DNA from 4 places in the Streptomyces sp. NPDC096132 genome. Region 4 is predicted to be linked to each of the others. Evidence: riboswitches for the same ligand, from Rfam matches in the RefSeq annotation. Region 4 holds a riboswitch; each other region holds the start of a gene.
The links. Region 4 has a riboswitch for thiamine pyrophosphate ahead of ACIRF9_RS07595 (hypothetical protein). Riboswitches for the same ligand answer to the same signal wherever they lie in the genome.

Region 1 (7,498 bases), 260 kb from region 4:
AAGACGTCGTCGCGGTCGTAGTCGTCGTCGCCGAAGGAGCCCTTGTCCGCGAACGCGTCCTTGTCCTGGCCGTATGCCACGCCGTCGCCGGCGAAGGAGCCGTCGGCGCCGGCACCGTAACCGGCGTCCGCACCGTGCTCCAGGTCGGTGACCTCCAGGGTCGGGTCCTGGCGCTCGGCCTTGCTGCGGCGGCCCTTGAAGCCCTTGGGGAGCGGCCCCTCGCCGTCGCCGCGCCGCACGGCCCAGCCCTCGGCGAAGCCGCGGCGGAACGACAGGGTGACGTAGGTCTGGCCGACCGCGAACGCGGCCGCGCCCAGTCCGATGACGATCACCGAGGGAATCAGGACGCCGAGCACGACGCCGAGGAAGCCGACGAACGCCAGCAGCCGCCAGCGCAGGCGTGCCTTGTACTGCAGCAGCACCTCGCCGAGCAGCCACAGCGCGACGATGCCGAACGCGATGTAGAGGACCGTCCAGCCCATGTACGCCCCTCTCCCAGTGGCCGCTACGCAGTGTGTCGTATGTGGGTGCGACCGGTCTAGGCCTGCGGCGGGTGGTGCAGACCCAGGTTCTCGTAGATTTCCAGCGTCGCCGTGGAGTTGTTGAGCGTGATGAAGTGCAGTCCAGGCACTCCCTCGGCCAGCAGCCGCGCGCAGAACTCCGTGGCGAAGTCGATACCAATGGAGCGTACAGCGGCCGGATCGTCCTTGGCTGTGAGGATCCGCTCTTTCAGGGCCGCCGGGAAGTGGGCGTTGCTGAGCTTGGGCAGCCTCTCCAGCATCTTCACGCTGGTCACCGGCAGGATCTCCGGGATGACGGGGGTGTCGCAGCCGGCCGCCGCCACCCGGTCGCGCAGGCGCAGATACGACTCGGGCTGGAAGAACATCTGCGTGATGGCGTAGTCGGCGCCCGCCCGGCACTTGTCGACGAAGTGCGCGACGTCCGTGTCCCAGTCGCCGGACCGCGGGTGCATCTCGGGGAACGCGGCGACACCCACGCAGAAGTCGCCCGACTCCTTGATGAGTCGGACGAGCTCGGCCGCGTAGGTGAGACCCCTCGGATGCGGGACCCAGTCGCCCATCGGGTCGCCCGGCGGGTCGCCGCGCACGGCGAGCATGTTGCGGATCCCGGCGTCGGCGTACTGGCCGATGATGTTGCGCAGCTCGGCCACGGAGTGGTCCACGGCGGTGAGGTGCGCCACCGGGGTGAGCGTGGTGTCGACGACGATCTGCTGGGTCTCCTTGACCGTGGTCGCCCGGGTGGAGCCGCCGGCGCCGTACGTCACCGAGACGAAGTCCGGGGCGACCGCCTCGACCCTGCGCAGCGCGTCCCACAGGCTCCGCTCGCCCTTGGGCGTCTTCGGCGCGTAGAACTCGAACGAATAGGTCGTCTTGCCGGTCGCCAGGATGTCGCGCACGGTGCGTGCGCGGTCCGTCCTGGTGGATGCGGTTCCGAGGGCCATACCCGCAGGTTAACCAGGGGCCGACGGTCACCCAACCGAATGCCGGATATTTGCCCGAATTGTCGGCTTGTTGTCCACCCTTCGGACAGGTGTTCCGACCGAAAACCCCCTGGGGCCTCGGAGGCGTCAGAGGTTGCGCAGTCGCTTCGCGAACTCCGCCGCCGCGGCACCCGGATCGTCCGCCCGGGTGATCGCCCGGACGACCACGACCCGGCGGGCGCCCGCCTCCAACACCTCGTCGAGGTTGCCGAGGTCGATGCCGCCGATCGCGAACCAGGGGCGGTCGGTGCCCAGGGCGGCCGTGTGCCGGACCAGGCCGAGGCCGGGGGCGTGCCGGCCGGGCTTGGTGGGGGTGGGCCAGCAGGGGCCGGTGCAGAAGTAGTCCACGCCCTCCTGGACGGCGGCGGCCTCCGCCTCCGCCTCCGCGTGCGTGGAGCGGCCTATGAGGACGTCGTCGCCGAGGATCGCGCGGGCCGCGGGGACCGGCAGGTCGCCCTGGCCGAGGTGGAGGACGCCGGCACCGGCGGCGTGGGCGACGTCCGCCCGGTCGTTGACCGCGAGGAGTCCGCCGTGCCGGGCGCAGGCCTCGGCGAACACCTTCAGGTGCTCCAGTTCCTCGGCGGCCTCCATGCCCTTGTCCCGCAGCTGCACGATGTCGACGCCGCCCGCGAGGACCGCGTCCAGGAACTCCGGGAGGTCACCCTCGCGGGTGCGGGCGTCCGTGCACAGGTAGAGCCGGGCGTCCGCGAGACGGGCGCGGGCGGTGTCGGTCATCGGTGTCCCCCGTTGTGTCGGTACTGGTTGCCTCAGACGGCGAGCGCCTGGGCGCGGCGCTTCACCTCCGTACCGCGATTCTCGCTGAGGGCCTGTGCGGGGGTGCCGGGCAGGCTCTCGTCGGGCGTGAAGAGCCACTCCAGCATCTCTTCGTCGGTGAAGCCGTCGTCCCGCAGGAGCGTCAGGGTGCCGGTGAGGCCCTTGACGACCTTGTCCCCGTCGATGAAGGCGGCGGGGACGTGCAGCGCGCGGTTCTCACCCCGGCGTACGGCGATGAGCTGACCCTCCTTGATCAGCTGCCGGACGCGGATCACGTCGACATCGAGCATCTCCGCGATGTCGGGCACGGTGAGCCAGGCGGGGACGAGAGCATCGGTCTTTGCGTCAATCTCGGTCACGGGGTCAAGGGTAGGCGCATGTCCGGGCGGGCCGCGATGGGTCGTTCTTCGGGTGCGGCGCCGTGGGGGCTGGTCGCGCCCACGCGGCGGAGCCGCTCATGTCACAGCCCCGCGCCCCTAGGGAACCGCGGTCGCGTTCTTCATGGGGCGGGCCGGGTCCGACAGAGCCTCCGGGTCCATGCGGCGTGCTGTCTCGATCAGCTTCCTGCCCTGGGCGAGATCGCGTGGGCGCCCTACCGCCAGTAGAGCCACCAGACGGTCCTCCCGCAGCCAGCAGACGCTCCACGCCGGGCCCGTCGGGTCGCCGCGCCACACCATGCGGTCGGCCACCGCGTGGTGGCCCGCGTACTGGACGAAGCGGCCGAACTGCTCGGACCAGAAGTACGGCACCGGGTCGTAGACCACCGGGGGCTCGTCCGTGGCCGCGCCGAGGATGTTCGCGGCGACCGTGCGCGGGCCCTGGAGGGCGTTGTCCCAGTGGTGGACGAGGAGCCGTTCGCCGTAGCGGCCCGAGGGGAAGGAGGCGCAGTCGCCGACCGCGTACACGTCCGGCACCGAGGTGCGCAGCCGGTTGTCGGCCACGACCTCGCGGTGCGCGCCCAGCTCGACGCCGGAGCCGGCCAGCCAGGCGGTGGCGGGGCGGGCGCCGATGCCGACCACGACGGCGCCGGCGGGCAGCCGGGAGCCGTCGTCGAGGACGACCGCGCCGGACTCGACACGCTCCACGCGCGCGTGGGTGCGCAAAGCGGTGCCGCTGTCGGCGTACCAGGAGGCCATCGGGGCGGCGACCTCGGCCGGCAGGGCGCCGGCGAGGGGCCGGTCGGCGGCCTCCACGACGGTCACCGCGCAGCCGGCCTCGCGCGCGGCGGTGGCGAACTCGGCGCCGATCCAGCCGGCCCCGACGACCACGATGTCGTGCTGCCGGGCGAGCACGGGCCGCAGCCGTTCGGCGTCGTCCAGCGTGCGCAGCAGATGGACGCCGGGCACGCCCTCGGCGCCCGGCAGCCGGATCGGTTCGGCGCCGGTGGCGAGGACGAGGACGTCGTACGGGACGGGCCCGGCCTCGGTGTCCACCTCGTGGACGGCGGGGCGCAGGCCCAGCACCTCGCGGCCGAGCAGCAGTTCGATGCCGAGGCTCTCGAAGTCGACGTCGAAGGCGGAGCCCTCGGCCTTGCCGAGCAGGACGGCCTTGGAGAGCGGGGGCCGGTCGTAGGGCTGGTGGGGCTCGGCGCCGATCAGCGTCACGGTGCCGTCGAAGCCCTGTTCGCGCAGGGCGACCGCGGTCTGCACCCCGGCCATGCCCGCACCGACGACGACCACGCGCCGCCCCGCCCGACCGTCTGGTTCCCGCCTCTGCTCACTCACCTGATCACCATAGACAACTGACGATTTGTCAGTCAGCCGTCGTGCGCCGTGACCTGCTCCACAACGCTCGTACCGCTGCCCTCCTGCGACTCCCAGGCCCAGGTCTCCTCCAGCCGCACCCGCCCTCCCCCAGAGCCGAAAGCCTGGGAGGTACCCCCAGACAGTTCGACGACGGTCGAGACACAGTGCCCCGAGGACGTCGTGCCGTCGTGCTTGAGCTGGACGTACCGGAAGTCGAGCCGGTCCCCCTCCCGGGTACCCACGAGATGTCCTCGTACGACGTCGCCGCCCGCGTAGTCCGCCCAGATCACGCCGTCCCGCTCGTGGTAGGTGAAGCGGGTGCGGGTGCCGACCTGACCCGGGGCCTGGTCGGCGACGGGGGCGAGGACGAGACCGTCGAGCGAGCGCGGCATGACGAAAGGCTCCCTTTACAGAGGCGCGGAACCACGGGCTAGGGTGTGGCCAACGTAGAGCACTCGCGGGAGCCCGGACGCACCGGGCTGAGAGGGAGGCTGGCCGGCCTCCGACCGTACGAACCTGATCCGGGTCATGCCGGCGAAGGGAGGGGCTGGACGCCCATGTCGCGTACACGTACATCCGACGTCCTGGTCGTGGGGGGCGGGATCATCGGGCTCGTCACGGCGTGGCGGGCCGCACAGCGCGGGTTCGCCACGGCGGTGGTGGACCCCGAGCCGGGCGGCGGGGCCGCGCGCGTGGCGGCCGGGATGCTGGCCGCCGTCACCGAACTGCACCACGGCGAACAGACCCTGCTCGGCCTGAACCTCGCCTCCGCCCGCCGTTATCCGGACTTCGCGGCCGAGCTGACGGAGGTCACCGGGCTGGACCTCGGCTATCGCCGGTGCGGCACGCTCGCGGTCGCGCTGGACGCCGACGACCGCGCCCATCTGCGGGACCTGCACGCGCTGCAGGCGCGGTCGGGGCTGGAGTCGGAGTGGCTCACCGGACGGGAGTGCCGGCGCCTGGAGCCGATGCTCGCGCCCGGCGTACGGGGCGGGCTGCGGGTGGACGGCGATCACCAGGTCGACCCCCGGCGGCTGGCCGACGCGCTCGTCGCCGCCTGCGAGCGGGCGGGTGTGGTCTTCCACCGCGCCTGGGCCGAGCGGCTGTCCGTCGTGGGCCGGCGGGCCGCGGGGGTCGTGACGGGTGACGGTACGGCCCTGGGGGCGGGGCAGGTGGTGCTCGCGGCGGGGAGCCTCAGCGGGCGGCTGGCGGGCGTCCCGGAGGACGTGCTGCCCCCGGTGCGGCCGGTGAAGGGGCAGGTGCTGCGGCTGACGGTGCCGCCCGGGTACGGGCCGTTCCTGAGCCGTACCGTGCGGGCCGTCGTGCGCGGCAGCCAGGTGTACCTGGTGCCGCGGGAGAACGGCGAGCTGGTCGTGGGCGCGACGAGCGAGGAGCTGGGCTGGGACACGACGGTGACGGCGGGGGGCGTGTACGAGCTGCTGCGCGACGCCCACGAGCTGGTGCCCGGGATCACGGAACTGCCGTTGACGGAGACGCACGCGGGACTGCGGCCGGGCTCCCCCGACAACGCGCCGCTGCTCGGGCCGACGGAGCTGGACGGGCTGCTGCTGGCCACCGGGCACTACCGCAACGGGGTGCTGCTGACACCGGTGACCGGCGACGCGCTGGCGCACGCCCTGGCCACCGGTGAACTTCCCGACGAGGCCCGTCCCTTCACGCCCCGGCGCTTCGGTGCCGCGTCCCTCCTGGAGCAGCCCGCATGAACATCTCGGTGAACGGGGAGCGGCGGGCGGTCGCTCCCGGTACGGCCCTCGACAGCGTCGTACGCTCCCTGACGCCGGCGCCCACCGGGGTGGCCGCCGCGCTGAACGAGACGGTCGTCCCGCGCGCGGAGTGGTCCGCCACGGCCCTCTCCGAGGGTGACCGCGTGGAAGTCCTCACCGCCGTGCAGGGAGGCTGAGCGCCGTGGCCGACGATCCCTTCGTCCTCGGGGGTACGTCCTTCTCGTCCCGTCTGATCATGGGTACGGGGGGTGCGCCCAGCCTGGAGGTGCTGGAGCGGGCGCTGGTGGCGTCCGGGACCGAGCTGACGACGGTCGCGATGCGGCGGGTGAACCCCACTGTCCGGGGTTCGGTGCTGTCGGTGCTCGAGCGGCTGGGCATCCGGGTGCTGCCGAACACGGCGGGGTGCTTCACGGCCGGGGAGGCGGTGCTGACCGCCCGGCTGGCGCGGGAGGCGCTCGGGACCGATCTGGTCAAGCTGGAGGTCATCGCCGACGAGCGGACGCTGCTGCCGGATCCGGTGGAGTTGCTGGAGGCGGCGGAGACGCTGGTGGACGACGGGTTCACGGTGTTGCCGTACACGAACGACGACCCCGTGCTGGCGCGGAAGCTGGAGGACGTGGGGTGCGCGGCGGTGATGCCGCTGGGGTCGCCGATCGGGTCCGGCCTCGGGATCCGCAACCCCCACAACTTCCAGCTGATCGTGGAGCACGCGCGGGTGCCGGTGATTCTGGACGCGGGGGCCGGTACGGCGTCGGACGTGGCGTTGGCGATGGAGCTGGGGTGTGCGGGGGTGATGCTGGCGTCGGCGGTGACGCGGGCGGCGGATCCCGAGCGGATGGCGTCGGCCATGCGGGCCGGTGTCGAGGCGGGTCGGCTGGCCCGCCTGGCAGGCCGGATCCCCCGCCGCTACTTCGCCGAGGCGTCGTCTCCCGCGGAGGGCCTGGCGGCACTCGACCCCGAGCGCCCCGCCTTCTGACCGCCGGCCCACTCCCGCCCCGCCGCGAACCACGCCCCGAGGGGCGCGCCCCGGGCCTGCGCGCCCCCGTCCCTCGGGGCGTGGTTCGCGTCACAGGTCGGCTGCAGTCCTGCTCCGAAGGGGTGGAAGTCGGGGTGGTGTCAGTCGTGGCTCGTAGACTCGCTGCGTGGACACGACCCTTCAGGACCCTCTGGTCGGGCAGGTGCTCGACGGTCGGTATCGCGTCGAGGCGCGGATCGCGGTGGGCGGGATGGCCACGGTCTATCGGGCCGTGGACACCCGCCTCGACCGTGTGCTCGCGCTCAAGGTGATGCATCCGGCGCTCGCGGCCGACGGGGCGTTCGTCGAGCGGTTCATCCGTGAGGCCAAGTCCGTGGCGCGGCTCGCGCACCCCAATGTCGTGCAGGTGTTCGACCAGGGGGCGGACGGGTCGTATGTGTATCTCGCGATGGAGTACGTCGCCGGGTGCACGCTGCGGGACGTGCTGCGCGAGCGCGGGGCGCTGCAGCCGAGGGCCGCGCTCGACATCCTGGAGCCCGTGCTCGCCGCGCTCGGCGCCGCGCACCGGGCCGGGTTCGTGCACCGCGACATGAAGCCCGAGAACGTGCTGATAGGGGACGACGGCCGGGTCAAGGTCGCGGATTTCGGGCTGGTGCGGTCGGTGGACACCGTGACCAGCACCACCGGGGCCGTCCTCGGGACGGTCGCGTATCTCGCGCCGGAGCAGATCGAGCAGCCCGGCGCCGCCGACCCCCGG
Region 2 (7,498 bases), on a different contig from region 4:
GTACGGACGTCCTGCTCGCGCTCGACACCTCGGCCGCCCTGTTCCTGGGCTGCCCGATGGCACCGGACGCCGCAGCCAAGGCCCGCGCCTCTGGCGCCCTGGTCTTCCCGCCCGTACCGGGTCTGTCCTTCGACCCGTACCGCGGATTCGTCTACACCCCCGACGAGTTGTTCGAGACCCTCGACGAGGGGTACGAGGCGACCCCGGACGCCCGCACCTACGCCTGGTTCCAGCAGACGAAGGCCGACGGCGACATCTTCGGCTCGATGCTCCGCTCGATCCACGACGACGCCGTCTCGGACGCGCTCGACGAACTCCTCGCCGATGCCCGGGTGGTGGGCGTGATGGGCGGCCACGCCATGGCGCGCGGCACGGACGCGTACGCCGGCGCGGCCCGCCTCGGCCGTGAACTCGCCCGCGCGGGGCTCACGGTGGCGACCGGCGGCGGCCCCGGCGCGATGGAGGCGGCGAACCTCGGCGCGTACGCCGCCCCGTTCGACGGCGGGATGCTGACCGACGCCCTGCGACTGCTCGCCAAGGCGCCGAAGTTCACGCCCTCGGTCACCGACTGGGCGCGGGCCGCCTTCGAGGTACGCGCGAACTGGCCCGGCGGCGGCCCCTCCGTGGGCATCCCCACCTGGTTCTACGGCCACGAGCCGCCGAACCCGTTCGCGGCGCACATCGCCAAGTACTTCTCCAACGCCACCCGCGAGGACGGCCTGCTGGCCCGCTGCAACGCCGGAGTGGTCTTCCTGCCGGGCGCCGCCGGGACCGTACAGGAGATCTTCGACAACACGACGCCCAACTACTACGAGTCGCGGGGCGAGCCGACGCCGATGGTGCTCGTGGACCGGGCGCACTGGACGGAACACCTGCCCGCCTGGCCGCTCTTGCGCAGTCTCGCCCGGGAGCGGTCGATGGAGTCCCGTATCGCCCTCGTTGACCGGATCGAGGAGGCTCCGGAGGCGTTGAAACGTCTCGGTGGTTAATAAGCGGGCAAAGCCAAGTCCTCAGAGGCCTCCCCGCATTGACACTTCTTATGGAACGCTTATAGACCTGTGAGTCTGCTGGGGATGGTGACGCACTCGGCATCACCGGGGGCGCCATCTCCCCCTCCACCCCCCGCAGTTGCGCTTCCCGTAAAGGACAAACGTGTCCCTTTCCCGCCGTACCGCCGCTCGTTCGGCGCGTATCCTCGGCGTCACCGCCGCCTCCGCCGCCCTCGCGTTCAGCGCCGCCGGCACCGCGCTGGCCTGTGAGATAGGCGACTTCTCCGCCGCTGCCGGCTGTGACGGCTCGAAGGGCGTCATCACCGTCACCGACAAGGACGCCTCGGGCGTCCCGGCCGTCGTGACCGTCTTCCTCGAGAACAACGGCGCCGACCTCCGGCAGGTCGGCGAGCAGACGGTCGAGGGCTCCAAGAAGGGCACCACGGTCACCTTCGCCGAGAACTGGGAGCCGAACGCCGTCTACCGGATCCACATCAAGGCCGTCAAGAACGAGAAGGTCCTGGTCGACGCGGACATCGCCGGCAACCTCACCACCCCGGCCGAGGCATGCAAGGCCGAGGAGTCCTCCTCCCCGTCCGCCTCCCCCTCGGAGTCGGAGTCGGAGTCCGGTACGCCGTCGGAGTCCGCCTCGACCCCGGCCGACACCGAGTCCCCGAGCCCGTCGGACTCGTCGGGCGACAGCGCGGCACCCTCCGCGAGCAACGCCCCGTCGCCCGCGGCCCAGGAGTCCAACCTCGCCGAGACCGGCGCCTCCAACACCGGTCTGATCGCCGGCATCGCGGCCGTGCTCGTCGTCATCGGCGGCGGCGCGGTCTTCTTCGGCCTCCGCCGCCGAGGCTCCGACAACCGCTGACCCACCCCCCAACACCAAGTGGCCCGCCCCACCAAGGGACGGGCCACACTGCGTGGCCGCGGGCGTCGTTCGGGCGCGGGTCGTCGTGGGCTGGTCGCGCAGTTCCCCGCGCCCCTTGGGGGTTGCACTCACGTCTGCCGCGCAGCTGCGGGTCGTAGCCGCCGCAACTGTCGTAGCTGCGGGTCGTTGCCGCCGTAACTGTCGTAGCTGCGGACAATCGTGCCGCTGGGGCGGCACGGGTGGGCGATGGGGGTCCCCCCGCTCGAGCGAAGCCGAGAGTGGGGGAGGCACCCCGGCAGCGCCGGGCCGCGCGCCCCACCCCCGCCCCGCACCAGAACGCCTAGCTCAGGAAGCCTCCAGCACCACAGCCTCGGCAGGGTCGAACACCACCCCCACCACACCACCCACCTCCGGCGCCTCCCGCAGCGCACACGCCGCCTCCAGCCTGGGCGCCCCCTCCGGCTGAAGGCGAACAGCGACATGCGTGCCCTTGAAGGTGCGCCCGAGGACCGTACAACGCAGCCCCTCGTCCGCCCCGGCCAGCCGCACCCCCGCAGGACGGACCAGCAGCATCCGCACCCCCTGCGGTGAACCGCCCGGCACCGGCACCTTGCCCCAGGCCGTGACCGCGACCTCGCCGGTGACGTTCGCCTCCACCACGTTCTCGAAGCCGAGGAAGCGGGCGACGAACGCGTCCGCCGGCCGCTGCCACACCTCAAGAGGCGTACCGGACTGCGCGATCCGCCCGTCCCGCATCACCACCACCCGGTCGGCGAGCGCGAACGCCTCGCCCTGGTCGTGGGTGACGGCGAGGACCGTCGTGCCCAACCGCCCGAACAGCTCCCTGAGTTCGACGACCAGCCGCTCCCGCAGCGAACGGTCCAGCTGACCGAGCGGCTCGTCGAGCATCAGCAGCCGGGGCCGGGGCGCGAGCGCCCGGGCCAGCGCGACCCGCTGCTGCTCACCCCCGGAGAGCGCGGCGACGGCGCGACGGGCGGCACCGGGAAGACCGACCAGGTCCAGCAACTCCCGTACCCGCTCGTCCTGTTCCTTCCGGGAGGCGCCGTGCATCCGCAGCCCGAAGGCCACATTGCCGCCGACGTCCCGCTGCGGGAACAGCTGATGGTCCTGGAACATCAGCCCGAGCTCCCGCCGGTGCGCGGGCACCCGCGCCTGGTCGCGCCCGTCGAGCGACACCCGCCCGGAGTCGAGGGGCTGCAGCCCGGCGACCGCCCGCAGCAGCGTCGACTTGCCGCTGCCGCTCGGCCCGAGCACACACACCACCTCGTGCTCGGCGACCTCGAGATCCACGGCGTCGAGCACCGCCCGCCCACCGAAGCGCACCGTCGCGGCGTCAAGGTCCAGCAGGGCCGATGCCATCAGAACTCCCCCGTCCGGTCGGTCCGCAGCCTCTCCAGCACCAGCAGGGCCACCGCGCACACCACCATCAGAATCGTCGACAGGGCCATCGCCTGCCCGTAGTTGAGCTCACCGGCCCGCCCGAGCAGCCGCGCCACCGCCACCGGCAGCGTCGGGTTGTCGGGCCGCGCGATGAACACGGTCGCGCCGAACTCCCCGAGCGACACCGCGAAGGCGAACCCGGCCGCGACGAGCAGCGCCCGCCGCACCATCGGCAGGTCCACCTCCCGCCACACCCGCCAGGGCGACGCCCCCAGCACCGCCGCCGCCTCGCGCAGCCGCTGGTCCACCGCCCGCAGCACGGGCAGCATGGTCCGTACGACGAAGGGGACGCCGACCAGCGCCTGGGCGAGCGGGACGAGGATCCAGCTGCTCCGCAGGTTCAGCGGGGGCTCGTCCAGCGCGATGAGGAACCCGAAGCCGACGGTCACCGCGGACACGCCCAGCGGCAACATCAGCAGCGCGTCGAAGCCACGGACGAGCCGTCCGGCGTCCCGGCGGGTGAGCGCCGCCGCGGCCAGCCCACCGATCACCACCGCGATGACGGTCGCGGCCAGGGCGTACTCCAGCGAGTTGCCGATCGCCTCGATCGGCGGGACCAGGAAGACATTGCCGTCCTCGCTGGTCAGCGCCCGGTAGTAGGCGAAGTCCGGTGCGTCCAGGGACCGCTGCACCAGCACGGCGAGCGGCAGCACCAGCAGCACGCCGATGCTCGCGAGCACCCCGGCCAGCAGTGCCCACTGCCCGGCCCCGCGCGGCCGCCGCGCGGTCAGGTTCGCGTCCACCAGCCGCAGCGCGGTCTCCCGCCGCCGTACGGTCCAGGCGTGTACGACGAGGATCGCGCCCACCGCCACGAACTGGACGATCGTCAGGACGGCCGCCGTGGACAGGTCGAAGATCTCGGAGGTCTGCCGGTAGATCTCCACTTCGAGGGTGGAGAAGGTCGGTCCGCCGAGGATCTGGACCACACCGAAGGAGGTGAAGGTGAAGAGGAAGACCATCAGCGCGGCCGCGGCCACGGCGGGCCCGAGGGCGGGCAGGGTGACCGTGCGCCAGGCCCGCAGGCGGGACGCGCCCAGCATCCGCGCGGCCTCCTCCTGCCGTGGGTCGAGCTGGCCCCACAGCCCGCCCACCGTCCGTACGACGACCGCGTAGTTGAAGAAGACATGCGCCAGCAGGATCGCCCACACGGTCGTGTCCAGCCGTACGCCCCACAGGTCGTCCAGGAGTCCGCCGCGCCCGACGAGCGCCAGGAACGCCGTACCGACGACGACCGTCGGCAGCACGAACGGCACGGTGACCACGGCCCGCAGCACCTGCTTGCCGGGGAACTCGAGGCGCGCGAAGACGTACGCCCCGGGCAGCGCCACCAGCAGGGTGAGCGCGGTGGAGGCGAGCGCCTGCCAGGTGGTGAACCACAGCACGTGCCGGATGTCGGACTGGGCCAGCACCTCCCCCAGCCGCCCGAACCGCCACGCCCCGTCGACCTTCAGTCCGCGCGCGACGATCGCGGCGACGGGGTAGGCGAAGAAGATCCCGAAGAACGCGACGGGCAGGACCATGAGCCCGAGCCGCGCCGCGCTTGGGGACCGCCGCTTCGCGGGGGTTACTTCAGTACGAGCGAGGTCCACGACTTGACCCACTGGTCACGGTGGTCGGCGATCTTCGCCGGGTCCATGGTCTCGGGGTCCTTGGCGGCGGGCCCGTACTGCGTGAACTCGGCGGGCACGCTCGCGCCCTTCAGCACCGGGTAGACGAACATGTTGAGCGGCATGTCCTCCTGGAACTCCTTGGTGATCAGGAAGTCGATCAGCGCCTTGCCGCCGGCGCTGTTGCGCGCGTTGCTCAGCAGCCCGGCGAACTCGATCTGCCGGAAGCAGGTGCCGGTCGCGACCCCGGTCGGGGCGGTGCTCGGCTTGGGGTCGCCGTAGATCACCTCGGCGGGCGGCGAGGAGGCGTACGACACGACGAGCGGCCGGTCGGCCCCCGCCTTCTTGCCGCCGGCGGATCCGCTGAACTCCTCGTTGTAGGCCTGCTCCCAGCCGTCGACCACCTTCACACCGTTGGCCTTCAGCTGCTTCCAGTAGCCCTCCCAGCCTCCCCCACTCTCGGCTTCGCTCGAGCGGGAGGTGCCCCCATCCCCGTACTGCGCGGCGGTACCGAGCAGAAAGCCGAGGCCGGGCGAGGACGTGGAGGCGTTCTCGGTGACGAGGAGGTTCTTGTACGCGGGCTTGACCAGATCGTCGTACGACGTGGGCGGGGCCAGCTTGTGGTCGGCGAAGTACTTCTTGTCGTAGTTGACGCAGATGTCGCCGTAGTCGATCGGTGTGACCCGGTGCTTGCCGGAGTCGAGCTGGTACTCGCTGCCGACCTGGTCCAGCCCCTTCGCCTCGTACGACTGGAACAGGCCGTTGTCGAGGGCGCGCGACAGCAGGGTGTTGTCGACGCCGAAGAAGACATCGCCCTGCGGGTTGTCCTTGGTGAGGACGGCCTTGTTGACGGCCTGCCCGGCGTCGCCGTCCGTGAGGACCTTGACCTTGTACCCGGACTCCTTCTCGAAGTCGGCGAGCACGCTCTTGGAGACGGCCCACGAGTCGTGGCTGACGAGGGTGACGGTCTTGGAGCCGGATCCCTCTCCCCCGGCGTCCGCGTCGCCGGAACCGCACGCGGACAGCGTGACGAGGCCGAGCCCTATGGCCGCGGCCACGATCGTCTTGGTGTGCACTGGATGTCCTCCTGGGGTTGGCCAGGAAGAGACGCGGCCCCGCCCGGACGACCCGGGCGGGGCACAACAGCTTGAGCGGTGACCGAACTTCCTACCCAGAATGACCTGGGCGAGGTTCAGAGGGTCTGCGGCCTGGTTGCCGCACTCTCAGCGCTGTGGCGCTCCCCTGTCGGAATATGAAGATGTGATGGCCTGGCCAGATTACCTCTCGGTGGCCGCGAGCTGACCACAGGCACCGTCGATCTCCTGACCACGGGTGTCCCGGACGGTGACAGGCACCCCGTGCGCCGCGATGGCCTCGACGAACGCCTTCTCGTCCTCGGGCCGGGAGGCGGTCCACTTGGAGCCGGGAGTCGGGTTCAGCGGGATGAGGTTGACATGCACGGGCTTGCCCCGCAGCAGCCGCCCGAGCCGGTCCCCACGCCATGCCTGGTCGTTGATGTCCCGGATGAGCGCGTACTCGATCGACAGGCGCCGTCCGGACTTCTCCACGTACTCGAACCCGGCGTCGAGGACCTCGCGCACCTTCCACCGCGTGTTCACGGGGACGAGGGTGTCGCGCAGCTCGTCGTCCGGCGCGTGCAGCGAGATGGCGAGCCGGCACTTGAAGCCCTCGTCGGCGAACCGGTGGATGGCCGGCACCAGCCCGACCGTCGACACGGTGATCCCCCGCTGCGAGAGCCCCAGCCCGTCCGGCGCGGGGTCGGTGAGCGCCCGGATCGCCCCGACCACGCGCTTGTAGTTGGCGAGCGGCTCCCCCATCCCCATGAAGACGATGTTGGAGAGCCGGGCGGGCCCCCCGGGCACGTCCCCGTCCCGCAGGGCCCGCATCCCGTCGACGATCTGGTGCACGATCTCGGCGGTGGACAGATTCCGGTCCAGCCCCGCCTGCCCGGTCGCGCAGAACGGGCAGTTCATCCCGCATCCCGCCTGCGAGCTGATGCACATCGTCACCCGGTCCGGGTACCGCATCAGCACCGACTCGACGAGCGTGCCGTCGAACAGCCGCCACAGCGTCTTACGGGTGGTGCCCTCGTCCGTCGACAGATGCCGTACGACGGTCATCAGCTCGGGAAGCAGCGCCTCCCGCAGCTTCTCCCGCGCCCCGGCGGGGATGTCGGTCCACTCCGCCGGGTCGTGCGCGTACCGCGCGAAGTAGTGCTGCGAAAGCTGCTTGGCACGGAACGGCTTCTCACCGATCTCCGCGACCGCTTCCTTCCGCTCGGCGGGCGAGAGATCGGCAAGGTGCCGCGGCGGCTTCTTGGCTCCGCGCGGCGCGACAAAGGTGAGTTCTCCGGGCTTAGGCATGGCCGTACCAGTGTCGCAGATCCAATCGGGTGACCCGATCGGAGCGACCCCGGCGGGTGCGCGGTCCACGCCGCCTCTCGCGCCGGCGGTACGCGGTCTACGCCATCCCGTGCTCCAGCCGGTTCTTCAGCAGTCGTTCGTTGAGCGGCAACTCCTTGCGGACCTGGTGGCGGACGACCAGGG
Region 3 (7,498 bases), on a different contig from region 4:
CGTACAGGCAGTTCAGGCAGAAGTCATGATGAGCTTCCTCGTGTCCGAGGAGCTCTCGTTCCGCATCCCGGTGGAACTGGGCTATGAGTCGCGCGATCCCTACGCCGTACGACTCACCTTCCATCTGCCCGGTGACGCCCCGGTGACCTGGGCTTTCGGGCGGGAGCTGCTCATCGACGGGGTGGGCAGGCCGTGCGGGGAGGGTGATGTACGGGTCTCGCCCGTGGACCCCGATGTGCTCGGTGAGGTCCTGATCCGCCTTCAGGTGGGGGGCGACCAGGCGCTGTTCCGTTCCTCGGCCGCCCCTCTGGTGGCCTTCCTGGACCGCACGGACAAGCTGGTCCCGTTGGGCCAGGAGGGTGCTCTCGCCGACTTCGACGCGCATCTCGACGAGGCACTGGACCGGATTCTGGCGGAGGAACGGAGCACCGGCTGACCCGCCGGCGGCGAGCGGTGGCGGAACGCTTCGCCACGGGGGGTGGCCACGCAGGAACGCTTCTTCTCTCCTTCACGCACCAGGGTGGGGCGCCACTCGAGCGCCCCACCCCCTCAGCGCTTGCGCCGCCTGCCCCGGCCACCCCGGGGCTGGACGGGACCCGCCTCCCCTGCTGCCGCCGGAGCCGGCTCCGGTACGGACGCGGCCGCCGTTCCCGGGTCCGGGCGGTCGGCCGCGACCACGAGGGCCGCGAGAGCCGTAGTGACCGGCACCGACGCCACCAGGCCGATCGAACCCACCAGCGTGCGCACGATCTCCTCGGCGACCAGCTCACTGTTGGCGACCGTGCCGACGCTGCTCTGCGCGATCGAGAAGAGCAGCAGCAGCGGCAGCGCGGCACCGGCGTAGGCGAGGACGAGCGTGTTCACGACGGACGCGATGTGGTCGCGGCCGATACGGATGCCGGCCCGGTACAGCCCGCGCCAGCCCATCGCCGGGTTGGCCTCGTGCAGCTCCCAGACCGCGGAGGTCTGGGTGACCGTCACGTCGTCGAGGACACCGAGCGAGCCGATGATGATGCCGGCGAGCAGCAGACCGCTCATGTCGATCGACGGGTACAGGCCGTGGATCAGGCCGGTGTTGTCGTCCGTGTTGCCGGTGAGCGCGGCCCAGTCGATGAACCAGGAGCCGAGGAAACCGATCAGCAGCAACGAGATGAGGGTGCCGAGTACGGCGACAGATGTACGGGCCGAGAGGCCATGGCATAGATAGAGGGCGATCAGCATGATGGCGCTCGACCCCACCACGGCCACGAGCAGCGGGTTCGAGCCCTGCAGGATCGCGGGCAGGATGAAGAAGTTCAGGATCAGGAAGCTGGCGGCGAGGGCCACCAGCGCCATGACGCCCCGCAGCCGTCCGACGATCACGACGGCGACCGCGAAGATGAGCGCCAACACGGCCATCGGGACCCGGCGGTTCACATCGGTGACCGAGTACTGCAGGTCCTTCGGCGCCGAGGGCTCGTAGGCGACCACGACCTTCTCGCCCTCGTGCAACTGCCGTGACTGGTCCGGCTGGACGATCTCGGTGAACGTACGGCCCTTGTCGTCGCCGGTGTCCACGCGGATCGTGGCCTTCTTGCAGGTGCCGTTCCCCTGCTGTTCGGCGGAGGAGCCCTCGGCCGTGGAGGTGCCGCCGGTCGAGGTGCCACCGGAGGCGTTCACCGACTGGCAGCTCACGCTCACCACCTTGGTGACCGTGGCCTGTTGGGTCTGCCGGTCGAAGCCGACCCCGGTGCGCTCGTGCGCCGGGGCACCGCCCGGCCACAGCACCACGAGCCCGACCAGGACCGCCGCGGCGAACGGGATGAGGATGGCCGCGATGACCTTGCGCAGATGCTTGGAGACAGGGGCGGCCGGGCCGTGACTGTGGCTGTGCCCATGCGTATGCCCGTGCCCGCCACCCGAACCGGCGCCCTGCCCGCCCCCGGGGACGTCATGGGGTCCGTGCCCGTGCCCGCCGCGGTGAGCGTCACCGGGTCCGTGCCCGTGCCCGCCGCGGTGAGCGTCACCGGGGCCGTGCCCGTGCCCGTGGCCTCCGCCGTCACCCGGCCCGGCTCCCTGAGAGGGGCCCTGGCCGTAAGCCGCACCGTTGCGCTGCTCGTGGGCCCCGGCGTATCCCTCGTCGAAGTCATGCCCGTGATCCCCGACGTATCCGGAACCGTCGCGGTGCCAGTGACCTCCGCCGTATCCCTCACGCGGGGGAGGCGTGTGACCCCTGCCCGGTCCCGGGCCCATCGGGCCGGGGCCGTATCCGGGACCAGGCTCACGGACCTGACTGGCGCCGAAGTCGCGGTCGTCGCCGTGGCCCTGAGCGGGACCGCTTCGAGGAGCGCTCGCAGGAGCACCCAGAGGACCGTGTCCGAGGCCGCCGCCAGGACCGTTTCCCGGACCGTTTCCGGGGCCGCCACTGGCTCCGGGCCTGCGAGGCGGCTCGGGTGGAGGATACGGGGGCTGGTGTGTCGTGGTCACCGCCCGATCATCGCAAGAACGGCAGAGGCCCACTGTTCACCGCGCCACAAATGACGCTAGCGTGGTGCCACCTTTGCACACGCGGGAGCTCGGAGCACCGGGCTGAGAGGGCGCTGACCTCCGTCTTCGCGATGTTTCACGTGGAACGTCACTGAGCCGAGTGATGTTTCACATGAAACGTCGGCAGACGGTAGCCGCTGCGTCGACCGCCGAACCTGTTACCGGGTAATGCCGGCGTAGGGAGTAGGTCTCATGACCAACAAGGACGCACGCACGCCTGCCTCCATTCAGGACGAAAAGTCCCAGGAGGTCGGGAAGTCCATCGGCTGGCACAAGGGGTACGTCGAGGGCACTCGCCCCGACCTGCGCGTGCCGGTCCGCCAGGTGCACCTCACCAACGGGCAGTCGGTCACGCTGTACGACACCTCCGGCCCGTACACCGATCCGCTCGTCGACACGGACGTACGCAGGGGCCTGGCACCGTTGCGTGAGAACTGGATCATCGCTCGCGGTGACACCGAGGAGTACGCGGGCCGTCCCGTCCGTCCCGAGGACGACGGCATCAAGCACACCTCGCCGAGGGGCGGACTGCGCAATCTCGACGCGGTGTTCCCGGGGCGGCCGCGTCTGCCGCGCCGCGGCCGGGACGGCGGGGCGGTCACCCAGCTCGCGTATGCGCGCCGGGGAGAGATCACGCCCGAGATGGAGTTCGTGGCCCTCAGGGAGAACGTTTCCCCCGAGGTGGTCCGCGAGGAGATCGCGGCGGGCCGCGCGGTGTTGCCGGCCAACGTCAACCACCCGGAGATCGAGCCGATGATCATCGGCAAGAGGTTCCTGGTGAAGGTCAACGCCAACATCGGCAACTCGGCGGTCACGTCCTCCATCGAGGAGGAGGTCGAGAAGATGACCTGGGCGACCCGCTGGGGCGCCGACACGGTCATGGACCTCTCCACCGGCCGCAACATCCACACCACCCGTGAGTGGGTGCTGCGCAACTCCCCCGTCCCCATCGGCACGGTGCCGCTGTACCAGGCCCTGGAGAAGGTCGACGGCAAGGCCGAGGAACTGACCTGGGAGATCTACAAGGACACCGTCATCGAGCAGGCCGAGCAGGGCGTGGACTACATGACGGTCCACGCGGGCGTGCGCCTCCCGTATGTCCCGCTCACCGCGGGCCGCAAGACCGGCATCGTCTCGCGCGGCGGCTCGATCATGGCGGCCTGGTGCCTGGCGCACCACAAGGAGTCGTTCCTGTACGAGAACTTCGAGGAACTCTGCGAGATCCTCGCCGCCTACGACGTCACCTACTCGCTGGGCGACGGCCTGCGGCCCGGCTCGATCGCGGACGCCAACGACGAGGCGCAGTTCGCGGAGTTGCGCACGCTCGGGGAACTCAACACGATCGCCAAGCGTTTCAACGTACAGACCATGATCGAGGGCCCGGGCCATGTCCCGATGCACAAGATCAAGGAGAACATCGACCTTCAGCAGGAGATCTGCGATGAAGCTCCGTTCTATACGCTCGGCCCGCTGACGACGGACGTCGCGCCGGCGTACGACCACATCACCTCCGGCATCGGTGCCGCGATGATCGCATGGTGGGGCACGGCCATGCTCTGCTACGTCACGCCCAAGGAACACCTGGGCCTGCCCAACCGTGACGACGTCAAGACCGGCGTCATCACCTACAAGATCGCCGCCCACGCAGCCGACCTCGCCAAGGGGCACCCCGGTGCACAGGAATGGGACGACGCGCTGTCCGACGCCCGCTTCGAGTTCCGCTGGGAGGACCAGTTCAACCTCGCCCTCGACCCGGACACGGCACGGGAGTTCCATGACGAGACCCTGCCGGCCGAGCCCGCGAAGACCGCTCACTTCTGCTCGATGTGCGGGCCGAAGTTCTGCTCGATGAAGATCAGCCAAAGCATCACAGAGCGGTTCGGTGGTGCGGCGGCCGAGGGGGCGTCTCCCGAGGAGGTCGCGGAGGGGATGCTCCAGAAGTCGAAGGAGTTCGCGGCGAGCGGGAACAGGGTGTATCTGCCGCTCGCGGACTGAGGCTCCGGGCGGTGCCCGCGGTCGACTGATCCGGGTACCGCCTGTCGCACTGCTTTCCATGGCAGCGCCGGTTGTCGTATGCCGCCCTTATGGTTCCTCGAAACAGCAGGAGCATGATCGGTGCAGCTCGGGAGGCGTGATGCGGGATGCTGAGCAGACGGTGAAGGTGTCCTTCGCTGAGGGATGGGATCTGGCCTCCCGGACCGTGGTCCACCCGCTCTCGCCCGCCGCGGCCGAAGCACGGGACCGTGTGGGAAAGCCTTATGTGATGGTGCACCGGCTGGAGGGCCGAACCTCACCAGTCGAGGTGCATCTGGTGGCCTGGGGTGAATCCCACGTGGGCGCATGGGCGTACGACGATCAGGGACGGCGGACCAGGGAGGCGGACTGGCGCCTGCTCGAACCCGGCCGCCTGTTCCTGCGCCGCCTTGGGGCATGGCGTTATGACACCGAGGAGCAAACCGAGTTCGCCCCCGACGCCGGGCGTACCTATATGGACCTCCTTCCAGGAGGCAAAGGGCGCAAGGTGAGCGAACCGAAGGGGGTGCGAGGACCGTCACGCCACACGCCCGCGAACATTCCCGAAGAGAACCGATGGCATGACAGATCGGGGTTCGGCGTATGTGGTGTCAGGCAGTTGCTCCTGTCGAAACCGCTGCCGCCGGGACAGCAACCGGACTTTGTGGACGCCACTGCGAGCGAGACCGAGGCATGGTGCGTAGACCGCGTCACCGATGGCCGACCTTCTCTCTGGGTGCCTCCGCGTCCGGCCCGACCAGCCCACCTCAAGGAGTTGTTCGAGCCAGGCACACGTATCGCGACGAGCTTCGAGCCGGAGATGACGGTCAGCGCAATACGGAACATCGCGGCTCTTCGTGTGCCCAGCGGCAGGCTGGTCGTCCAGGACCCCCTCACCAAGGGTCACGGCGCTCGTCGTGAGCTGTCCGAGCGGATCCCTCCGGGCGACTACCTCATGCAGGCTGCCGTGGTTGCCTATGAGAGCCAGTACGAGGACGAGCGCTTCCCCGTGGAGGAGGAAGTCGCTGTCCGTCTGCTGCTCGGGGAAGAACCGGTCGGGTCGTGGGAGCTGGCGCTCACCGAGGAGGACGACCTCAGGCTCTTGCGTGAGGATGAGATCTTCGGCTTCGACACGGACTGCGCTGCGGGGTCCTTCGCTGACGCCTCGGGGTGGGACGTACTCGCGGACAAGTACCGGCGCTACCTCAAGGACCAGGAGGACGACGCAGGAGAGAGCATCAGTGACGGGTACATCCGCACCACGGATGAGGCGACCGACAGTGACCTCGTCTCCTTCTATACCGGCGGGGACGGCATGTATCCCGTATGGCTGGGACGTGCAAGCACGGGAAAGCCGGTGTGCGTCACGGTCCTGATCGGCTATCTGCCCGACCTGCGGTTGCTCTGAGCGGACCGAGCCCTGTCATCGCGGCTGGCGCTCGCTGCCCATTAGGTGTGCGGCGGCCCAGGCGTCCCACCGGTACAGACGGTCGTGCACCTTGTCGAATCGCGCCGCGTACTCAGGGTCTCCAGTGGTCGACGGTCGGTGAGCAGGCTCAGCAGAGCATCGTCGAGGGACTTGCCGGTGGAGGCCGCGGAGGACGCGCGGATTCGATGAGGTGCCAGAACCGATCGGTGTCCTTGGCGGGCACCCCGCCACCTAGGTAGAACATCGCCTGTGAGGGGATTTGACCGCATCCTGAGCCCTTCCTGACAAAGCGGCTTCGAGACCATGACTGGATGCGGTAGGACTGGGCCATGAGTGACGCTAGCGAGCTGCGAGCAGCCACTGTTGCCTGGTTCGACGACAAGAAGGGGTTCGGGTCGATCGACGTCCCGGACGGGACGAGGGCCTTCGTTCATAGAAGTGTTCTTCCTGGAGTCGGCTATCGCACTTTGGTGAAGGGCGAGCCGGTATTGATCCGTACCGAGCCAGTTCCTGGCAAGGACCCCAGGGTCGTCGAGTTGGAGAGTCCACCCCAGCGAATCCAGGGAGTTGTCGATAACTTCGACTTCGCCAAGGGATTCGGATTCATTCGAGGCGTATCCGGTGGGGCCAGTGAGAATCTGGTGTTTGTACATCACTCAAGCGTCATGACATCTAGTGGACGTGCGGAGCTAATCGCAGGTGAAGATGTCGAGTACTTTGCTAAGCCGACAGAGCGCGGGCTCCAGGCGATTCATGTAAAGCGCCTTGACCCGAGGGCGCCGTGGGAGAAATTCTCAGCTTATCACGACTCTAATTGGGAGAAACTCGCGCTTCTCGCGGAGCGTGAAGTGTGGGATTTTCAGAGCCCTGCTTCAGGGGATGAGGGTGACGGTCCGGGTGGAGGTAGTGCTCGTTTTCCGATCCTGATCAGCTACATCAGGTACACCTTCGCTAAGATCGTTGAAGACGGACTGATCGCCTATGGCTTGAAAGGTGGAATCTCTCATGCTGCATTCAATACCGGCCTGGTAACGGATAGCCAAGAGGATATTTATGGGTTCTTTGTGGCCAAGAGCCCGGCGGATGATGGATGCTCTTGGCGCTTCTTCGACTGGGTGAAGGCAAGTGACAACCGCGTGAGCGGTGTGTTTAGTCCGCGACCTCAGATGGCCAAATACTGGGACGACCCGTCAGTTCTCTTTTTCGATCCGCGCAAAGACTTGGTGCTGGACTCTGATCACTTCATCCGGGATAACATTGACCGGTATCCGGCCGAGTATCGCAAGTCCCCTCAACTTGCGCTAGCATTTACAATGGCAGCTAAGGATGCCGCCATCAAGCGGCTGATGAGAAATTACAAAACGGCGATTCCTCAGTACCATCGAGGGGAAATTCAACTGCTGCTTCCTCTTTCCCTTGATGGCTCTGGTAAGGCCCAGTTGGCCCTCGTTGCAAGGAGGCAGGTCAGCGAGGAAACTGGGGAGCTTGTGGAATATACGGGTGAAACCGTTCTTCCGCTTCATGCCGCAT
Region 4 (7,498 bases):
ATGTCGATCGCGCGGTGGCCGTCGCCCGGCGGGCCTTCGACGAGGGGCCCTGGCCGCGGCTGTCCCTGGACGAACGGCTCGCGGTCGTCACCCGCATCAAGGACGGGATCGCCCTGCGCCACGAGGAGATCGCCCGCGTGATCTCCTCCGAGAACGGCTCCCCGTACTCCTGGAGCGTCCTCGCGCAGGCCCTCGGCGCGATGATGGTGTGGGACGCGGCGATCACGGTCGCGCGGAACTTCACGTACGAGGAGCGGCGCGACGGTGTGCTCGGGAAGATCCTCGTCCGGCGTGAGCCGGTCGGCGTGGTCGCGGCCGTCGTCCCCTGGAACGTCCCCCAGTTCGTCGCCGCCGCCAAGCTCGCGCCCGCGCTGCTCACCGGCTGCTCGGTGATCCTCAAGCCGTCGCCGGAGTCGCCGCTGGACGCGTACATCCTGGCCGACATCGCGCGGGAGGCCGGGCTGCCCGAGGGGGTGCTGTCCGTCCTCCCGGCGGACCGCGAGGTGAGCGAGTACCTGGTCGGGCACCCCGGTGTCGACAAGGTGTCCTTCACGGGGTCGGTCGCGGCCGGCAGGCGGGTCATGGAAGTGGCCTCACGCAACCTCACGCGCGTGACCCTGGAACTGGGCGGCAAGTCGGCCGCCGTCGTCCTGCCGGACGCGGACCTCGCCACCGCCGTCCCCGGGATCGTCTCCGCCGCCTGGATGAACAACGGACAGGCCTGTGTGGCCCAGACCCGCATCCTCCTGCCGCGTTCGCGCTACGACGAGTTCGCCGACGCCTTCGCCGCCGCGGCGAGCGCCCTCGTCGTCGGCGACCCGCTGGACCCGGCCACCCAGGTGGGCCCGCTGGTGGCCGAGCGGCAGCAGCGCCGCAACCTCGACTACATCCGGATCGGGCAGAAGGAGGGCGCGAAGGTCCTCACCGGCGGGGGCCGTCCGGCGGGCCTGGACCGCGGCTGGTACGTCGAGCCGACGCTCTTCGGCGACGTCGACAACTCCATGCGGATCGCCCGCGAGGAGATCTTCGGCCCGGTGATCTGTCTCCTCCCCTACGGCGACGAGTCCGAGGCGCTGAAGATCGCGAACGACTCCGACTACGGGCTGAGCGGCAGCGTGTGGACGGCGGACGTGGCGCACGGCGTCGAGATCGCCCGGCAGGTCCGTACGGGGACGTACTCCGTCAACACCTTCAGCCTGGACATGCTCGGCCCGTTCGGCGGCTACAAGAACTCTGGGCTCGGGCGGGAGTTCGGACCGGAGGGGTTCGGGGAGTACCTGGAGCACAAGATGATCCATCTGCCGGCCGGCTGGGAGGGCTGAGGCCGCCATGGGGGATCGCTGGCACGTCGAGGTCGACCGCTCCCTCTGCATCGGTTCCGCCCAGTGCGTCCACCACGCCCCGGACGGCTTCCGCCTCGACTCCGCCCGTCAGTCCCACCCGGCCGACCCGGACACGGACGCGAACGAGCGGGTCCTGGCGGCGGCGGAGAGCTGCCCCGTGGAGGCGATCACGGTCACGCTGGTGGGCAGCGGGGAGGCGGTGTTCCCGCCGGAGGACTGAGATCCCCTGGACCCCCTGAGAGAAGGAAAAAATCTTCCCTCAGGGGGGTTCCATCCGCTTCTGTCCGGCTTATCCTGGTATTGGCCTACGAGGCGAGTGAGGGAGTTCGACCGGAGTAGCCGACTTTGGCGAGACGCGAAGGCATCCGCTGAGGCCGACGTCGACGGTCGGGCTGAGAGGCCGGAAAGCAGCAGTAGGGCTGGAAGGCGACCCCCATCACCTGATCCGGGTAATACCGGCGAAGGGAACCCGTCTCGTAGGTTTTCGCATGTCGTGCGCTGCCGTAGCGTGCGGCCATGACCGACCACCGGTACGACGCGGCCGACATCCGGATCATCGAGGGTGGCGAAGCCGTGCGCCGCCTGCCGGGCATGTACTTCGGCGTCGGCCTCGACAGCCCGGAGCTGCCGACGCGCGCGTTCGCCGCGGTCGTGGGCTGGTCCCTGCACCCGGCCACGCGGGTCGCCCCCGTGCACGCCCTGTGCGTCGAGGCGGAGATCCTCGGAGACCTCGCCTTCTCCGTCTCCGACACGGCGTCCGACGCCCTGGGTGAGGACGGAGTGCCGATCATCGGCTTCGGTTCGTTGATCGGCTCCGGCCGTTGGTGCGGCTGGGCCGTGTCCGCCGTGAGCGCGCGTACCGTGGTCGAGGTCTGGCGGGACGGTCGCGGCCTGCGTCAGGAGCTGGCGGGTGACCTGCCGCTCGGGGAGCCGGAGGAGTTCGTACCGCCGGCCGGGGCGGGAACGCGGATGGAGTTCGCGCTCGACGGGGCGTTGCTCGCGCCCGGCGCGGTGATCACCGCCGACCTGGGCTCGCTGGACCTGCACGGGCCGGGGTGCGAGGAGCCGGACGGACCGGTCCGCCTCCGCCTGCGCGACCTGCGGTGATCAGCCCGACGACCGCTGCTCCGGGTCCGTCACGTCGATCAGGCGGCACACCGTTTCGATGTCTATGCGTACCTGGGCGATGGACGCGCGGCCGGAGAGCCAGGTGATCAGGGCCGAGTGCCAGGTGTGCTCGATGACGCGGACCGCCGAGAGCTGTTCGGGGGTGGGGTCGGTCAGGCCCATCGCGTCCAGGATGATCGCCGTCGTCTGACGGGAGACCTGGTCGACCTCGGGGGAGACGCTGCGGTCGGCGAAGGTCAGGGCGCGGACCATGGCGTCGGCCAGGTGCGGCTCGCGCTGCAGGGCGCGGAAGGCGCGCATCAGGGTCTCCGCGACGCGCTCGGCAGGGCGGTCGCCGGACGGGGGCTTCTTCCGCAGCGTGCCGTGCATCTGCTCCAACTGGTCCTGCATGGTGGCCACCAGCAGGTGCACCTTGGAGGGGAAGTAGCGGTAGAGCGTGCCGAGGGCGACCTGCGAGGACTCCGCGACCTCCCGCATCTGCACCGCGTCGAAACCGCCCCGGCTGGCCAGCTGCGCGCTCGTGTGCAGGATGCGCCGGCGGCGGGCCTCCTGCCGCTCCGTGAGGGGGGAGGGTGGGGGTCCCCCCGGTCGAGCGGAGCCGAGACTGGGGGAGGGGCGCTGGGTGGAGTCTTCCGCAGGCATGGGTCCCGTTCCGTGACAGTCGGTGAGGGTCGGTGATCGCACAGCATGACAGGGGGTGCCGGTCGTGGCGTGAATCACCTGATCCACTGCTCCCAGCACTCTTACCTGCCGGTAGATTCAGAGCCTCCCGAACGATCAAGTCTGAAACTTGTTCTAGATTAGCGTCCCGTCGTAGTCTCGCGGGACATCGCAGGCAGAAGGGGGCCCGGAGTGACCGCTGAGGCCAGTCAGGCGGGGTCCCGGCACGACCTCGCGGCCGACGGCGAACGACCGCTCAACATCGCGCTCCTCACCTATAAGGGGAACCCGTTCTGCGGGGGCCAAGGCGTCTACGTACGGCATCTCTCACGGGAGCTGGCCCGCCTCGGCCACCGCGTCGAGGTGATCGGGTCCCAGCCGTATCCGGTGCTCGACGAGGGCCACGACGACCGGCTCTCCCTCACCGAACTGCCCAGCCTCGACCTCTACCGCCAGCCCGACCCCTTCCGCACGCCCGGACGCGACGAGTACCGGGACTGGATCGACGCGCTGGAAGTCGCGACCATGTGGACCGGCGGCTTCCCCGAGCCGCTGACCTTCTCCCTGCGCGCTCGCCGCCATCTGCGCGCCCGCCGCGGCGAGTTCGACGTCGTGCACGACAACCAGACCCTCGGATACGGGCTGTTGGGAGACGTCGGCGCACCCCTCGTCACCACCATCCACCACCCCATCACCGTCGACCGGCAGTTGGAGCTGGACGCCGCCGAAGGATGGCAGCGGCGGTACTCCGTGCGCCGCTGGTACGCGTTCACCCGGATGCAGAAGCGCGTCGCGCGCCGGCTGCCGTCCGTGCTCACCGTCTCCGGCACCTCCCGCCAGGAGATCGTCGACCACCTCGGCGTCCGCGACGACCGGATCCACGTCGTCCACATCGGCGCCGACACCGACCTGTTCTCGCCCGACCCGTCCGTCGCCGTCGTACCGGGCCGGATCGTGACGACGTCCAGCGCGGACGTGCCGCTCAAGGGCCTGGTCTTCCTCGTCGAGGCGCTGGCGAAGGTGCGCACCGAGCACCCGGGCGCCCATCTCGTCGTCGTCGGCAAGCGCCCCGCCGAGGGCCCGGTCGCCCAGGCGATCGAGCGGTACGGCCTCGAAGGCGCCGTCGAGTTCGTCAAGGGCATCTCCGACGCCGAACTCGTCGACCTGGTGCGCTCGGCCGAGGTCGCCTGCGTGCCGTCCCTGTACGAGGGCTTCTCGCTGCCCGCCGCCGAGGCCATGGCCACCGGGACACCGCTCGTCGCCACCACCGGCGGGGCGATCCCCGAGGTCGCCGGACGGGACGGGGAGACCTGCCTCGCCGTACCGCCGGGCGACGCGGGCGCGCTGGCGGCCGGGCTCGGCCGGCTGCTGGGCGACGCCGGCCTGCGCGCACGGCTCGGCGCGGCCGGACGGCAGCGGGTGCTGCGGAACTTCACCTGGGCGCGGGCGGCCGAAGGGACCGTGGCCCGGTACCGCGAGGCCATATCCGGGGGCGCCCGTCGGCCCGCGTACCCGGTGCCCCAAGATGTTGACGTCGTCTCCCCGGCGTCGGACGCATCCCGCGCGTCCGGCACACCCCGGGCGTCCGACGCCTCCCGAGCATCCGAAGCAACCGACGCATCCGATCGCGAAAGCAGGGCCACGTGCTGACCGTCGACTTCTCCCGGTTCCCGCTCGCGCCGGGCGACCGAGTCCTGGACCTCGGCTGCGGGGCCGGCCGGCACGCCTTCGAGTGCTACCGGCGCGGCGCCCAGGTCGTGGCCCTCGACCAGAACGGCGAGGAGATCCGCGAGGTCGCCAAGTGGTTCGCGGCGATGAAGGAGGCCGGCGAGGCACCGGAAGGGGCCACCGCGACGGCCATGGAGGGCGACGCCCTCGCCCTGCCCTTCCCCGACGAGTCCTTCGACGTCGTCATCATCTCCGAGGTCATGGAGCACATCCCGGACGACAAGGGCGTCCTCGCGGAGATGGTCCGCGTCCTCAGGCCCGGCGGCCGGATCGCCATCACCGTCCCGCGCTACGGCCCCGAGAAGGTCTGCTGGACGCTCTCCGACGCCTACCACGAGGTCGAGGGCGGCCACATCCGCATCTACAAGGCGGACGAACTCCTCGCCAAGATCCGCGAGGCGGGACTGAAGCCCTACGGCACCCATCACGCGCACGCGCTGCACTCGCCGTACTGGTGGCTGAAGTGCGCGTTCGGCGTCGACAACGACAAGGCGCTGCCGGTACGGGCGTACCACAAGCTGCTGGTCTGGGACATCATGAAGAAGCCGCTGGCCACCCGGGTCGCCGAGCAGACGCTGAACCCGCTGATCGGCAAGAGCTTCGTGGCGTACGCGACCAAGCCCCACCTCCCGCAGGTGGCTGACCGGTGACCACCCCCCGGACAGAACACCTCGTCCTGCCCGGGGTCCTCACCGCCGAGCAGGCCGCCACGACCGTCGAAGGCATCCTCGCCGTACAGCGGGAGGACGGCGCGATCCCCTGGTTCCGGGGCCATCATCTCGACCCGTGGGACCACACCGAGGCCGCCATGGCCCTGGACGCGGCGGGCGAGCACGAGGCCGCCGAACGCGCCTACCTGTGGCTGGCCCGGCACCAGAACGAGGACGGCTCCTGGTACGCGGCCTACGCCGACGGGGACTTCGACGACGTCACCGACCGGGGCCGCGAGTCGAACTTCGTCGCCTACATCGCCGTAGGCGTCTGGCATCACTACCTCTCGACCGGCGACGACACCTTCCTGGACCGCATGTGGCCGGCCGTCTACGCGGCCGTCGAGTGGGTGCTGCGGCTGCAGCAGCCCGGCGGGCAGATCGGCTGGCGCCGCGACGACGACGGCACCCCCACCGCGGACGCGCTGCTCACCGGCTCCTCCTCGATCCACCAGGCGCTGCGCTGCGCGCTGGCGATCGCCGAGCAGCGCGAGGAGGCGCAGCCGGACTGGGAACTGGCGGCGGGCGCGCTGCGGCACGCCATACGGCGCCACCCCGAGCGGTTCCTCGACAAGGACCGCTACTCGATGGACTGGTACTACCCGGTGCTGGGCGGCGCGTTGACGGGCGCGGACGCCAAGTCCCGTATAGAGGCGGACTGGGACCGGTTCGTCGTCCCCGGGCTAGGGGTGCGCTGTGTCGTGCCCAACCCGTGGGTCACCGGCGGGGAGTCGGCCGAACTCGCCCTGGCCCTGTGGGCGATGGGCGAGTCCGACCGCGCGCTGGAGATCCTGCAGTCCATCCAGCACCTGCGGGACACGGAGTCCGGGCTGTACTGGACCGGCTACGTCTTCGAGGACGAGGCGATCTGGCCGCAGGAGCTGACCACATGGACGGCGGGATCGCTGCTGCTGGCCGTCGCCGCGCTGGGGGGTCATGAGGCCACGTGTGCGGTGTTCGGCGGTGAACACCTGCCGCTGGGCCTGGACCCCGACTGCTGCGGGTAGCCTCCGGCGGGTGGGGGCGCCTGAGAACTCGGGTGTGCGGGTCGGACGGCGGGTGCGGGCCGCGAGTGGCTGCTCGCGCCCCGCGCCGGGGCCGTATATCGATCCAGCCCCGCGCCCCTTCAGGGGCGCTTCAGTGGCGGTGGACTCGATTGGCGATCGCGTGTCCCACGAACAGGTACACCACCGCCGCCAAGCCGTACCCGGCCACCACCCTCGCCCACGCCTCGTCGAACGTGAACAGATCGTGCGACCAGCCCGCCAGCCAGCGGGCCACGTCGTGGACGAACTGCACGAAGTCGTTGCCGCGGTTGGCGTCCAGCAGGTACATCAGGATCCACAGACCCAGGATCAGGGCCATGACGTCGGCCACCACGGCGATCACCGTGCCGGCCTGGTTCGCACCGTTGCGATATCGAGGGGACATGCCCGACGGGTAGCCCTCGCGGCACCTCCGAAACCTGCTCTCCGAGGGGCCGTCATTTCGCTCCCGTTGGGATGGATTTGATCCTTCCGGGGGGACTGTTCGAAGGGGTCCTCGATGATCCTGCCCCCTTGAGGGGGGAGAGGACGTCCGGCGACCCCGACGACCCGTTCCGCCGGGTCTCCTCACCTCACCGAAAGGACCGTCCCTGCGGGGGAAGTGAGCCGAGGGCTCCACGCATCGCCGAGGGCTCTATGCGTTGAGGTCGGCCAGCACCCGCAGCGTGTCCGGGTCCGGCGCCACCACCAGCAGGTCCGTCACCGGGCCCTTGCGCCAGGACTCCAGCCGCTCCGCGATCCGCTCCCGCGGGCCCACCAGCGAGATCTCGTCGGCGAACGCGTCCGGCACGGCCAGCACGGCCTCCTCCCGCCGCCCCGCCAGGAACAGCTCCTGGATCCGCCGCGCCTCCTCCTCGTACCCCATGCGACCCATCAGATCGGC

Region 1: linked by a shared signal. The riboswitch ahead of thiO (glycine oxidase ThiO) and the one ahead of ACIRF9_RS07595 (hypothetical protein) in region 4 are both predicted to bind thiamine pyrophosphate.
Region 2: linked by a shared signal. The riboswitch ahead of ACIRF9_RS34430 (thiamine ABC transporter substrate binding subunit) and the one ahead of ACIRF9_RS07595 (hypothetical protein) in region 4 are both predicted to bind thiamine pyrophosphate.
Region 3: linked by a shared signal. The riboswitch ahead of thiC (phosphomethylpyrimidine synthase ThiC) and the one ahead of ACIRF9_RS07595 (hypothetical protein) in region 4 are both predicted to bind thiamine pyrophosphate.

The regions. Positions count from the first base shown of each region.
Region 1 is NZ_JBIWGA010000002.1:440,143-447,640, forward strand. It holds gene ACIRF9_RS06355 (hypothetical protein) at 1-482, opposite strand, end outside; gene metF (methylenetetrahydrofolate reductase [NAD(P)H]) at 539-1,462, opposite strand; gene thiE (thiamine phosphate synthase) at 1,589-2,236, opposite strand; gene ACIRF9_RS06370 (Rv2175c family DNA-binding protein) at 2,269-2,634, opposite strand; gene ACIRF9_RS06375 (NAD(P)/FAD-dependent oxidoreductase) at 2,752-3,999, opposite strand; gene ACIRF9_RS06380 (hypothetical protein) at 4,032-4,412, opposite strand; TPP riboswitch at 4,468-4,580, shown strand; gene thiO (glycine oxidase ThiO) at 4,578-5,744, shown strand; gene thiS (sulfur carrier protein ThiS) at 5,741-5,941, shown strand; gene ACIRF9_RS06395 (thiazole synthase) at 5,947-6,741, shown strand; gene pknB (Stk1 family PASTA domain-containing Ser/Thr kinase) at 6,908-7,498, shown strand, end outside.
Region 2 is NZ_JBIWGA010000017.1:167,579-175,076, forward strand. It holds gene ACIRF9_RS34410 (LOG family protein) at 1-989, shown strand, start outside; gene ACIRF9_RS34415 (LAETG motif-containing sortase-dependent surface protein) at 1,153-1,863, shown strand; gene ACIRF9_RS34420 (ABC transporter ATP-binding protein) at 2,209-3,243, opposite strand; gene ACIRF9_RS34425 (ABC transporter permease) at 3,243-4,913, opposite strand; gene ACIRF9_RS34430 (thiamine ABC transporter substrate binding subunit) at 4,889-6,007, opposite strand; TPP riboswitch at 6,078-6,185, opposite strand; gene rlmN (23S rRNA (adenine(2503)-C(2))-methyltransferase RlmN) at 6,209-7,315, opposite strand; gene ACIRF9_RS34440 (SRPBCC family protein) at 7,413-7,498, opposite strand, start outside.
Region 3 is NZ_JBIWGA010000014.1:254,200-261,697, reverse strand. It holds gene ACIRF9_RS31090 (SsgA family sporulation/cell division regulator) at 1-436, shown strand, start outside; gene ACIRF9_RS31085 (YibE/F family protein) at 550-2,232, opposite strand; TPP riboswitch at 2,538-2,726, shown strand; gene thiC (phosphomethylpyrimidine synthase ThiC) at 2,719-4,521, shown strand; gene ACIRF9_RS31075 (DUF4241 domain-containing protein) at 4,661-5,947, shown strand; gene ACIRF9_RS31070 (DUF3825 domain-containing protein) at 6,298-7,498, shown strand, end outside.
Region 4 is NZ_JBIWGA010000002.1:704,958-712,455, reverse strand. It holds gene ACIRF9_RS07605 (aldehyde dehydrogenase) at 1-1,322, shown strand, start outside; gene ACIRF9_RS07600 (ferredoxin) at 1,330-1,563, shown strand; TPP riboswitch at 1,652-1,827, shown strand; gene ACIRF9_RS07595 (hypothetical protein) at 1,860-2,450, shown strand; gene ACIRF9_RS07590 (TetR family transcriptional regulator) at 2,451-3,113, opposite strand; gene ACIRF9_RS07585 (glycosyltransferase family 4 protein) at 3,324-4,781, shown strand; gene ACIRF9_RS07580 (class I SAM-dependent methyltransferase) at 4,775-5,509, shown strand; gene ACIRF9_RS07575 (prenyltransferase) at 5,506-6,576, shown strand; gene ACIRF9_RS07570 (hypothetical protein) at 6,707-7,000, opposite strand; gene ACIRF9_RS07565 (LLM class F420-dependent oxidoreductase) at 7,250-7,498, opposite strand, start outside.